2 regions of the Bradyrhizobium sp. CB1717 genome follow, and region 1 is predicted to be linked to the other one. Evidence: riboswitches for the same ligand, from Rfam matches in the RefSeq annotation. Region 1 holds a riboswitch; the other holds the start of a gene.
What was found. Region 1 has a riboswitch for cobalamin ahead of QA649_RS30535 (TonB-dependent receptor). Riboswitches for the same ligand answer to the same signal wherever they lie in the genome.
Positions count from the first base shown of each region.

Region 2: linked by a shared signal. The riboswitch ahead of metE (5-methyltetrahydropteroyltriglutamate--homocysteine S-methyltransferase) and the one ahead of QA649_RS30535 (TonB-dependent receptor) in region 1 are both predicted to bind cobalamin.

Region 1 is NZ_CP121666.1:6,518,181-6,523,507, forward strand. Features, by position in the region: gene QA649_RS30530 (PepSY domain-containing protein) at 1-1,209, opposite strand, end outside; gene QA649_RS30535 (TonB-dependent receptor) at 1,222-3,576, opposite strand; cobalamin riboswitch at 3,691-3,893, opposite strand; gene QA649_RS30540 (histidine phosphatase family protein) at 3,966-4,538, shown strand; gene cobT (nicotinate-nucleotide--dimethylbenzimidazole phosphoribosyltransferase) at 4,535-5,327, opposite strand, start outside.
Region 2 is NZ_CP121666.1:7,607,966-7,613,292, forward strand. Features, by position in the region: gene metE (5-methyltetrahydropteroyltriglutamate--homocysteine S-methyltransferase) at 114-2,459, opposite strand; cobalamin riboswitch at 2,562-2,763, opposite strand; gene QA649_RS35555 (nodulate formation efficiency C protein) at 3,374-4,201, shown strand.

The sequences.
Region 1 (5,327 bases):
GGCCGCGTCGATGTCGAACCAGACATCACCGCAGCGGGAGCGGTAGACGGAAGCACCGGGGACGATGGACTGCGCGGGATAGTCGTCGTTATCAGCGATGATGGAGGGTGCGTCGCAGCCCGTCGCGAGCCGCGTCATCATGCTCCCGATCGCCTGCGCGCCGAGGCCTTCCGACTCTCCACCATCCGGCCGCACCACAACCTGCTTGTCGATATCGATGCGCTCGCGCCGGTAGACATTGCCGGCAAACGCAAACCATTCGACTTCACGGGCCGATGGCGATAGCGGATTCCGGTCCGGCGATGGAGCCGCCGTCCAGTCGGGCGGAGCGTCAATCACGCCGGCTTCGGCCGGAGTGAGCTGCCCGCGCGAGAACAGCCGGCCGTGATCCATGGAAAGCCAGCCGCTGAAGATCCAGGTCAGCACAAAGACGGTCGCGACGAGACCGATGACGTGATGCAGCGCGTGCCAGCCGCGATACGGCGTCGCGATCTGGCGTCTCTGCATCTTCACACGCACGATCCCGAGCACCGCGCCCAGCACCGCCGCGATCAGGGCCAGCAGCGACAGGGTCCAGACCACGCGATCCCACAGCGCCCAATTGCTCCTGAGGACCGTCGGGTAGATCCAGTGCAGCACACTGCCGGCAAGATTCCAGCCGCGCTCGCTCCGCGTCGTATCCAGCACGACCTCGCCGGTGCGCGACGAGACGTAGACCTCCGTTCCGGCTGCATCGCCGAGGGCCACGCGAAACAAGGGCCGGTGGCGATCAAAGCCGTTCGGTACGCTCCATTGGTCGTGGTCCGCGTGCGCAACGACCGCCGCATGCGCGGCATCGAGCCCGCGCCGACGCGCATGCGCACCCGCGATGACAAGTGCGACATCGGGCAACCGCACCGATGCATCCAGCCCGCCGGTCGCGCGAACTGCGCGCAGGTGCGAGGGCCCCGACACGACGTAGACCGGCCCATCGCTCCTTATCAGACGGACACGGGTGGCGTCGACGATGCCGCTCGCAGTCACCGCATCGGCAACGGTGATCCGCAACTCACCTCGATCCACCGGCGCCAGGCCAGCAAGCCGTTCCGCCTCCGTCAGCGACGGAAACGGAACGAAGTGCATCACGATTCCGCTCGCGAACCACATCGCGAACAGCAGGCAGAACGCGATCCCGAGCCAGCGATGCGAGAGGACGATCGCGCCCATCATGCGGTCAGCGCCCTACCATTTGAACGCCGCCGAGATCTCGTAGGTGCGCGGCGCGCCCAAGAGGATCTGGTCGGGATAGAACGGATCGCCCCAGATCGCGTAGCGCTTGTCGGTGAAGTTGCGCACCCGGAAGGTCAGGCGGGCCTGGTCGACGGCATTGAAGACCGTCTTCGGGATATCGACGAAGGCATAGACGTCGCCGACCGTGTAGGCGTTCATCGTCACCGTGTTGGCGTCGGTGTTGTAGCGATCGCCGACGTGCCGGCCGACGATGCCGAGCTCCACCGGCCACGGCGTGAAGAACCGGTACGACGCACCAGCATTGGCGACGATGCGCGGCACGTTCGGCGGCGTGTTGCCCGAGAACGAGCCGCCGGCGAAATTGTAGTCGGCATAGCGCGCATCGACATAGGCGATGTTGCCCCACAGCCGGAGGGGCTCGATCGGCCGCACCGAGGCGGCGAGCTCCACGCCCTTCGATTCCTGTCGTCCCGCAATGTTGAGCGTCTGGCCGCCGGCTGCCGCATAGACGTTCTTGCGTACAATGTCATAGGCCGAGAACGACCACTCCGCCCGGTTGTCCCAGAACAGGTGCTTGACGCCGGTCTCGTAGGTCCGCGATGTCGTCAGGTCGAGCGGCTGGGTCGGCAGCAGCAGGAAGATGTTGTTGGCGGACACGTCCGCGCCGGTCGCGTACTGGCTGAAGAAGGTCAGTCCAGGCACGGCATCCCAGGTGTAGCCGATGCGTCCCGTCACCGGCGCCCAATCCTTGGTGAACGGAAAGCCCGCGTTCACCAGGCCGTTGACGTCGGTCGAGTTGCGGTCGAGCCCGATATGCTCGACGCGCAGGCCGCCGACCAGCGCAAAGCTGCGCGTCAGCTTGAGCCGGTCCTCGAGCGACAGCGCCTCGTTGTCGATGCGCGCGATCTGCTGCTTGGTCGTGAGCAGGCCGTAGAAGCCGCGGTCAGGATTGACCAGCGACACGGAGTCGCCTGGAAAATTCGCTGCACCCGGCCGGACGAAATCGAGGTAGCTCGACGACAACGTCGTGACCATCCGGTTGTCGAAGCCGGCGATGTCAGCGTCCCAGATCAGATCGGTAATGTTGCCGACCAGTCGCTGGCTGTGCGCGACGTAGAAGCGCTCGCGATCGACCAGGTTCGTACCGGAGTTGAACGCCTCGACCTCGTTGTTGAACCAGCTGCGCTCCGCGCCATAACCATAGGCCTGGCTCTTCAAGGTCAGGTCGGGCGCGAGCTTCAGTTCAAAACCGCCGCGCAGCCAGACTTCCTGCGCCACGTTGCGGTTGTCGAGAACGTTGTAGTTGGTGTTGAAGGTGCGGTCGTCGATGGTGACTGCACCGAGATTGGTTTTATTGTAGTTCGAGACGTAATTTCCGGAGACAATCCCTGCCGTCGCGTGAGAACCGCTGAAGGCGACCGGCACCAGCGGCGCGCCCCAATAGGCCTTCCCGCGATCCTCGCGGTACTCGATCGCGCCCCAGACCTTGAGACTGTCGGAGATGCGGTAGTTGAGCTGCCCGGACACGTCGAGCGTCTTGGTGTTGGTGTCGTCGACAAAACCGTTCAGCGAGGAGCGGCTGATGTCGAAGCGGTAGTCGAGTCCTTCTACGTTGGTGCTGCCGCCCGAGCCGTAATGGGCGCGGAACGAATTCAGGGAGTCGTACGAGAAATCCGCCTCGTTGCGGATCGCTCCGGTGTGCGGCTGCTTGGTGACAAGGTTGATCGAGCCGCCGGCGGCGCCCTCGCCCGAGATCAGCGAAGCCGGGCCTTTCAGGAATTCGACCGCTTCCAGATTGGCCGTGTCCATGATCCGCGAGGTCACGTTCTGCGGGCCGATCTTGATGCCGTTGTAGAGCGTGTTGATTTGGCTGTTGGTGAAGCCGCGCATCGAGAAGCCCGCCGGCTCCCCCGGCGCATCGCCGGAGGTCACGCCGACCGCACCTTGCGCCACCTCGGACACGGTGCGATAGCCCTGCTCGCGCATGGTCTCGGCCGAGATGACTTCCACCGTCGCCGGTATCTCGCGCACGGTCAGCCCAAGGCGCGAGGCGCTTTCAGCCACCGCATTGGTGTTGAGCGGCGTCTGCGCGGCTGCGGCTGGCACGGCGGGCTTCGGCACCACGGATGCGGCCGGCCTGCGCGCTGCCGTGCGGCGGGCGCTCTGGGCTTCCCGGGCAGCCGGCTTGGCCGGCTTGCGGGATTGGGCCGGCGACACCTCGACGGGCGGCAATGGCTCGCGGGCCTGCTGCGCCAGTGCAGCAGGCAGATCGAGAACGGCAAGGGACGTGAGCGCGGCGGAAGCGAGCAGGACGCTGCGCGGTCGTACGATACGGATGGAAGGCACGGTCTTGGACCTCGGTATGACGTCAGTGGCACGTCACAGCGAACGAGGTCTCACCACGGGCTTGTCAGCCCTCCGATGAAGCCGAATGTCTGTACTCCCCGACCGACATCTTCGCGTGTGACCACGGCTGACGGCAGGTCTCCTGGCTCGCGGGTCACGACCGCTTCGTCGCCTTCCCGGGACCGAGGACCCAGTGGCTTCTGACGAAGGATTATCCGCTCACAGTTGCGGGGGCAGCCACGGCATTGGGGACGACATCCCCGCACCGCATTCCCTTTTCATCCCCTCTCGGGGAAACCGTCGCAAGCATCTAGGATTACCAGCAAGACAGAGTCAATGTACCAGTTGCGGCGTTATTGCCACAGCGACCAACTTCCTCGGAGATTTGCATGGAAGGCGCGACCTTCCTCTGGCTGATCCGGCATGCGCCCGTCGACGGCGTCAAAGGGACGATCCATGCCGCCGATGCACCGGCGGACCTGAGCGATCGCACGCAGCTGGAAGCGTTGCGGCCGCGCCTGCCGCGGGAAGCTGCGAGCTATGCGAGCCCTGCACGGCGCACGATCGAGACGGCGCGCGCGCTGGGGCTCGAACCGGAACTGGTGCACGAGTTCGGCGAGCAGGATTTCGGCGACTGGGCCGGCCGGCGACATGACGAGCTCGCGGCGAGCGGCGGCGAGGCCTATGCACAATTCTGGAGCGATCCCGCGCACCTGAGACCACCGGGCGGCGAGAGCTTTGAGGATCAGGTCGCGCGCGTCCGGCTGGGTCTCTCGCGGATCGGCGCCGGATCAGCAACGCTCGTCGTGCATTCCGGCACGATCCGGGCCGCGCTGTGCATCGCGCTCGATCTCACACCGGAAGCGGCATTGCGCTTCGTGATCGATCCGCTGTCGCTGACCCGGATCGACCGGCTCGCGACCGGCTGGCGCGTCGTCTCCGTCAATCAGCGGCCAGGCTAAGCCGGCCGATCCGGCACATTGGCTTGGGCAAAGGTCGCCATGCCATTGTGGAGCGCGCAGGCGAGCCGCACCAGCGGCAGCGCGATGGCGGCACCAGATCCCTCGCCGAGCCTGAGATCGAGGCTGATCAGCGGCTGCACGTTCAGAGCGCGCAGCACGAGGCGATGTCCCTGCTCCGCCGATTGATGCGAGGGCAGCAGGAATGGCTGGCACGACGGATTGAGCCGCACGGCCGCCAGCGCCGCGACCGACACGATGAAGCCGTCGATCAACACGGGGATGCGGCGCTGCGCAGCCGCAATGATGGCGCCCGCGATCGCCGCGATCTCGAGCCCGCCGACGGCGCACAGGATCTTTTCGGGCGACGCGCCCGCAACGCCATGACGCGCAATCGCCGCATCGATCACGCGCGCCTTGTGCGCGCGGCCGGCTGCATCGACGCCGGTGCCGCTGCCCGCGATCTCCTCGGCGCTGACAGCGAGCAGGCTCGCGGCAATCGCCGCCGATGTCGTGGTGTTGCCGATGCCCATCTCGCCGAAGATCAGGAGATCAGGCTGGCTCGCCTCGGCACGCGCGACCGCGCGCTGGCCGGCTTCGAAGGCGAAGGCCAGCTCCGTGGGCGTGAGCGCAGCCTCGACGCTGAAATCGCGCGTGCCATTGCGCGGCTTGTCGGTGACGATGCCAGGCGTCGCCCCCTCCGCCAGCGTGCCGGCGTCAACAACTTCCAGGTTTGAGCCGAGCTCGCGCGCCAGCACCGAGATCGCGGCGCCGCCGGAGGCAAAGTTCGCC
Region 2 (5,327 bases), 1.1 Mb from region 1:
CGGCCCGCTAAGCGGGGCCGGGCTTTTTTTGTATTCCCAAGGCTCCATCGATCATCGACAGCGCAAATGACCGCAAGAGGATCCGCTTTGTCGAGAAGCGACCCAAGCCCGGATCAACGGCCTTGCAGATCGAATGCAGCGCGCAGTTGGCGGGCGGCAGCGACCATGTTCGCTAGCGCCGGCCGCACTTCCTCCCATTTGCGCGTCTTCAGGCCGCAGTCCGGATTGACCCAGAGCTGCGAATCCTGGAGCCGGGTCTGAGCCAACGCCATCAGTTCCTTCATTTCGCCCGCCTCGGGAACGCGTGGGGAGTGGATGTCGTACACGCCCGGCCCGATCTGATTTGGATATTCGTAGTTCCTGAACGCGTCGAGTAGTTCCATTTTCGAACGCGACGTCTCGATCGAGATGACATCTGCGTCCATTGCAGCGATCGCACCGATGATGTCGTTGAACTCCGAGTAGCACATATGTGTATGAATTTGTGTTTCGTCGGCGACACCCGATGAGCAGATGCTGAAGCAATCCACGGCCCAGTCGAGATAGGCCGTCCACTCCGATCGACGCAACGGCATTCCTTCGCGCAGTGCGGCTTCGTCGATCTGGATCATTGTCGCACCAGCATTCTCGAGATCGCGGACTTCGTCTCGGATCGCGAGCGCAATCTGGCGGCAGACCTCGCTTCTGGGAATATCATCGCGAACGAAGGACCAGTTCAAGATCGTCACCGGTCCGGTCAACATAGCCTTCATCGGCTTCCTCGTTAGTGATTGCGCGTAGCGCCACCAGTCCACGGTGATAGGCTTCGGCCGCACCACATCGCCAAACAGGATCGGTGGCCTGACGCAGCGCGAGCCGTACGACTGCACCCATCCGTTCCTGGTAAATGCGAAGCCGGCGAGGTGCTCGCCGAAGTACTGCACCATGTCATTGCGCTCGAACTCGCCGTGCACGAGGACGTCGAGACCGATGTCCTCCTGCCAACGTACGGCGCGCGCAGTCTCCTCCTTGAGGAACCTGTCGTATTGCTCGTCACTTATCGCGCCTCGCGCATGCGCCGCACGGGCATTCCGGACCTCTGTGGTCTGCGGAAACGATCCGATGGTCGTGGTAGGAAAAGCCGGTAGTCCGAAACGATTGCTTTGGATCTCGGCACGACGGGCAAATGGGCTCGCCCGTCGACGCATGGTCTGATCGATCGCTTTCATCCGGACAGCGACATTGGCATCACGGATTTTCGGCGAAGTCCGGCGAACAGTCGCGGCACATTCCGACTCGGCAAGAGCTGGCGCAACATTCTGGTCGCCTGCGAGTGCCCGCGCCAGGATCGCAAGCTCCCGCATCTTCTGGACCGCGAAAGCAAGCCAGCTCTTGACGTCGGAAGCGAGCCCGGTTTCGAGTTCAACATCGACCGGCACATGAAGTAGCGAGCAGGATGGGGCAATCTGTACACGGTCCTTGCCGAGCTTCGCAATCGCGGGTTCGAGCCGCTGGCGCAGCGACGACAAATTCGACCGCCATACATTCCGGCCGTCGACGACACCGAGCGACATGACGAGATCACTTCGGCCGCCAGCGCTGATCTGGTCCAACAACTGTGGCGCTCGAACTAGGTCGAGGTGTAGTCCGGCAACTGGCAGGCTCAACGCGGTGTTCAGATTGTCCCCGAGGTCGCCGAAATAGCTGGCAACTAAGATCTTGATGGCCGGCACCTCCTTGGCGAGCCGATCATAGGCATGTCGCAAAGATTGCCGCCCCCTTTCATCCAGATCAAGAACCAGGCAGGGCTCGTCGAACTGAACCCAATTTGCCCCACGTTTGCCCAATTCCTGCAGAACCTCGATATAGGCCTGTATCAGTTCATCCAGTAGTGAAAGTGGCTGGAACGCAGGATCGGGACTCTTGCCGAGCTTTAGGAATGTGACCGGCCCGATCAGGACAGGGCGGGTTTGGAAGCCAAGGGCCTTGGCTTCCTCATACTCCTCGATCGGCTTGCGAGAGCATAGCCTGAAAGTCTGCCCCCTGTGAAACTCCGGGACCATGTAGTGGTAGTTGGTGTCGAACCACTTAGTCATCTCCTGCGCGGGTGCGCCAAATCCGCGCGGTCCGTGACCGCAATTCGCATCCCGATCGTCGCATTGTGATCCGCGGGCCATGGCGAAGTACGTCTTGAGCGAAACGGATTCGGCTTTCGAGGCGTAGATCTCCGGGATGGCGCCAACCATGACACTCGTGTCGAGCACCTGATCATACAGCGAGAAATCGTTCGATGGAATGACTGTGACGCCGATAGATTTCTGTCGAGCCCAGTTCGCGGCACGCAAGCCAGCTGCGTCCTCGAGCAACTGCTGTTCGCTGCTTTTTCCGGCCCAGTAGCTTTCTAGAGCGAGCTTGAGCTCCCGCCTTGGACCGATGCGTGGCGTTCCGAGCGTAGCAACCGGAAGGGAGAGAAGAGACATAGCGTTAACCCCATGTTGGGGGCAAAGGCCATGGCGGACGCAGGCAGGGGAAGTCGCGCGGTGCGACGGCTGCTTGGCGCACCACCGGGACACCCCGCCCGTGGACGAATATATTGTCGGGGCAGGTCTCCTGGCTCGCGGGTCATCGCTTCTGTCCGGCCTTCCCGAAGCCGCGCAGGCTTCAGTGACATCGTTGGACAGCGGCTTGCCGCTCACAGTTGCGGGGGCAGCGCCGGCATTGTCACCGGCTTCCCTCTTAGCTCCGGCAAGTGGAAACCGGAGAACCTCGACGGCTTGGAATATCGGCAAGAGAAGTCTTCCGTCAACCTCTCAGATTATGTCTCAAGCTGAGCTGCGACATCTGCGACGCGAATGACCATGCATCTCTATGGTTCAGATGATGTAGAAGCGCTCTCAATCGGCCATATCGGAATGACCATCGCAGCTGCCCGCGGGCCGCATGGCAGATCGGTGGCAGGGACAAATGCGGCTTGCGCAGTCGGGACTGCTGCCTCGAGCCGAACGCATCTGTTGCGAGTCCCGGCTTCCGATGGCAACGATACCGAACTAAACGGTCGCGTGACGAGGATGCATAAGCCGCGCTGGATAGCGCTGAACGGAAACATCGAGACATGGGCCAGTCGGAAAGTCGACAAAGAGAACACAAAAGCGGTGTGAATTGCAGTCCATTACCTGGCACGAAGGATGCAAGTCTTCGGCATACCCAGTCTTCTCCTTCTGGGCATGTCCAGCACAGCAAATTGAGGCTGTCGCCGGCAGCGAAGTTAGCGGCGCGTGACATAGAGGGGAGCCCTGCTCGCACGGGACACCATCGCTCTCCCCGTCGCGTCGCCGCTAACTTCTTGCGCTCGCGCATACTGGTTGAAGGTTGCCCGCTTTAGAACGACGTGTGGATGAAACCAGATAGGCCGACAGTTATGAGAAAAATCTCTGGAAGACGCGCGTTATGGTTTTGTCTTGGTCAATGCCTGATCTACCTGGCCGGGTTGGCTCCGACGAGCAACAGTGTTCGCGCCAACGAGAGCCCCCTTATCGAACGATTCAAGTCAACGTGGCGAGCGCAAGACGGCGAGACAATTGAACAAATTGTCTCCAACGTCTCGAAGGTGGCACAGTTCGTCCCTCGAATGTGGGGCCTCGCTGAACTTGATCAAGATGACCATGTGTTCGTTTCGTGGACTAGGCACCGGGATGATACATCAGGCGAACAGAATGTTATCACCTGGAAGATCGCGCACGACGGAACCTTTCAACTTGCGTCGACCTATGCAAAGCCGATGGAATTGGGCTGGCGCGCCCTGGCGCTCTCGTTGATCGCCAGTGAAGTCAAGGATGGCGAAAGGGACGCAAATCTTCGCTTTTTGCATGATCCGAGCAATTTCAACTTTGTGACGACCACGCAAGGCCGGCTCGGCGATCTTCTGCGGCAGGGCCGCTGCACTATCGTTGAACCTGTTGGAGTGGACTACTTGCCGAAGCAGAATGACAAACCGACCGAGAAAGGTGATCTGTGGCGCGTTTTGCTTTTAGTGAACTGCGATATCGCAGGACCCCGTTTTTTTACACACAACGGGGTCATCACTTTCGAGAAGAGCGAAGGGCAAGATTGGAAGCCGCAATCCTCCTTTGCCAAGCGTATCGCGGCCTTTCCTCCTGGCTCCTGGTTCGCTCGCATAGAGCCAAAGGATCGGGAAGAGCAAGGCGACGAAAGCCCTCGGTAAAATGGTCGCGCAGAGCAAGATCGCGCCGTAGCTCCTTTTACCGCCAACGCCTCTGAACAACTGCAAGACATATCAGCTCTAAAATGTCGGTGTTTGCGCCTTCAACAGTCTCGAGATTTTCCCGCAGCTTTCAGCTCGTCAGGAAACAATCGGACAGCAAGATTACCACCGCCTCCTTCTGCGAGTAGTCGAGTGCAGCGGCACGTGCCAGCTGGCGAGATTTGGCCCCCGGGGCACCCGAGGCAGTGGGAGGACACCAATCCGCGAGGGAACCAGCTCTCCATGCCAGTCTTCAAGGGACCGGGCCTGGAGATGCCTCGGGCCCAAGCCCGATCCGGCGTGCGCGCCGCGCATCGCGCGACTGACTGGCACCCGCAAGAGCGTGAGCGTGCCGACGCCGAGGCGGCACGCGAGATCGAGTGCTGCGACGAAGCGCGTTAAGACGGTAATGGGGCAAGCGTTAGCGCCCGGCACGCCCCCTGAGCACCGGCGAGCGACCCCGGCGAGGAACCCGGCGCCGTGCGCCAGGTATCGAGGACCGAACTGGGTCGGTGCTAGATTTCCTCGCGCGCATTCGTCTGCGCGTCATAGATCCGGATTTGAAGCGTGGGAAAACGCTTCTTTAGTTCTGCTCCGCCTGCCCTGGCGCCGTCTCTGGTTGCGAATTCGGCTCTGAGTCGGCCATCTACTTCAAGCGCGTAAGAAGAGACTGGCAATTCCCGGGGGGCAGCCATTTCATTCCCATTCTGTAGTGAGGCCATTGAGAATGATTTGTAGCTTGAGTCGGCTAAACCGCACCAGAGCTAGCTGCCCGAGTGCCGCAACGGGGGCAACCATGTTGTGGATTGAGGCTTCGCACAGGATGGCACTCGCGATCGTCCGAACACGGGGCGGCTTACCCCTCGCCCAGTGCGTATACGACGAAGCCGCGGAGGTTGCCGCTCCAAATTTCCGTGGCGCAAAACGCACGCCCTCACGCCGGGCTTGCTGGATAACTCTCCGCATGTGATCGCGGTGAAGCATACTACGAGAGAGCGGCCGCCAGTCGCGCCGCCTGGGCCATGACAATCCGGTCCTTGTACGAACGCGGCGATGGCACCACGAACGATTATGGTGCAGCGCAGAC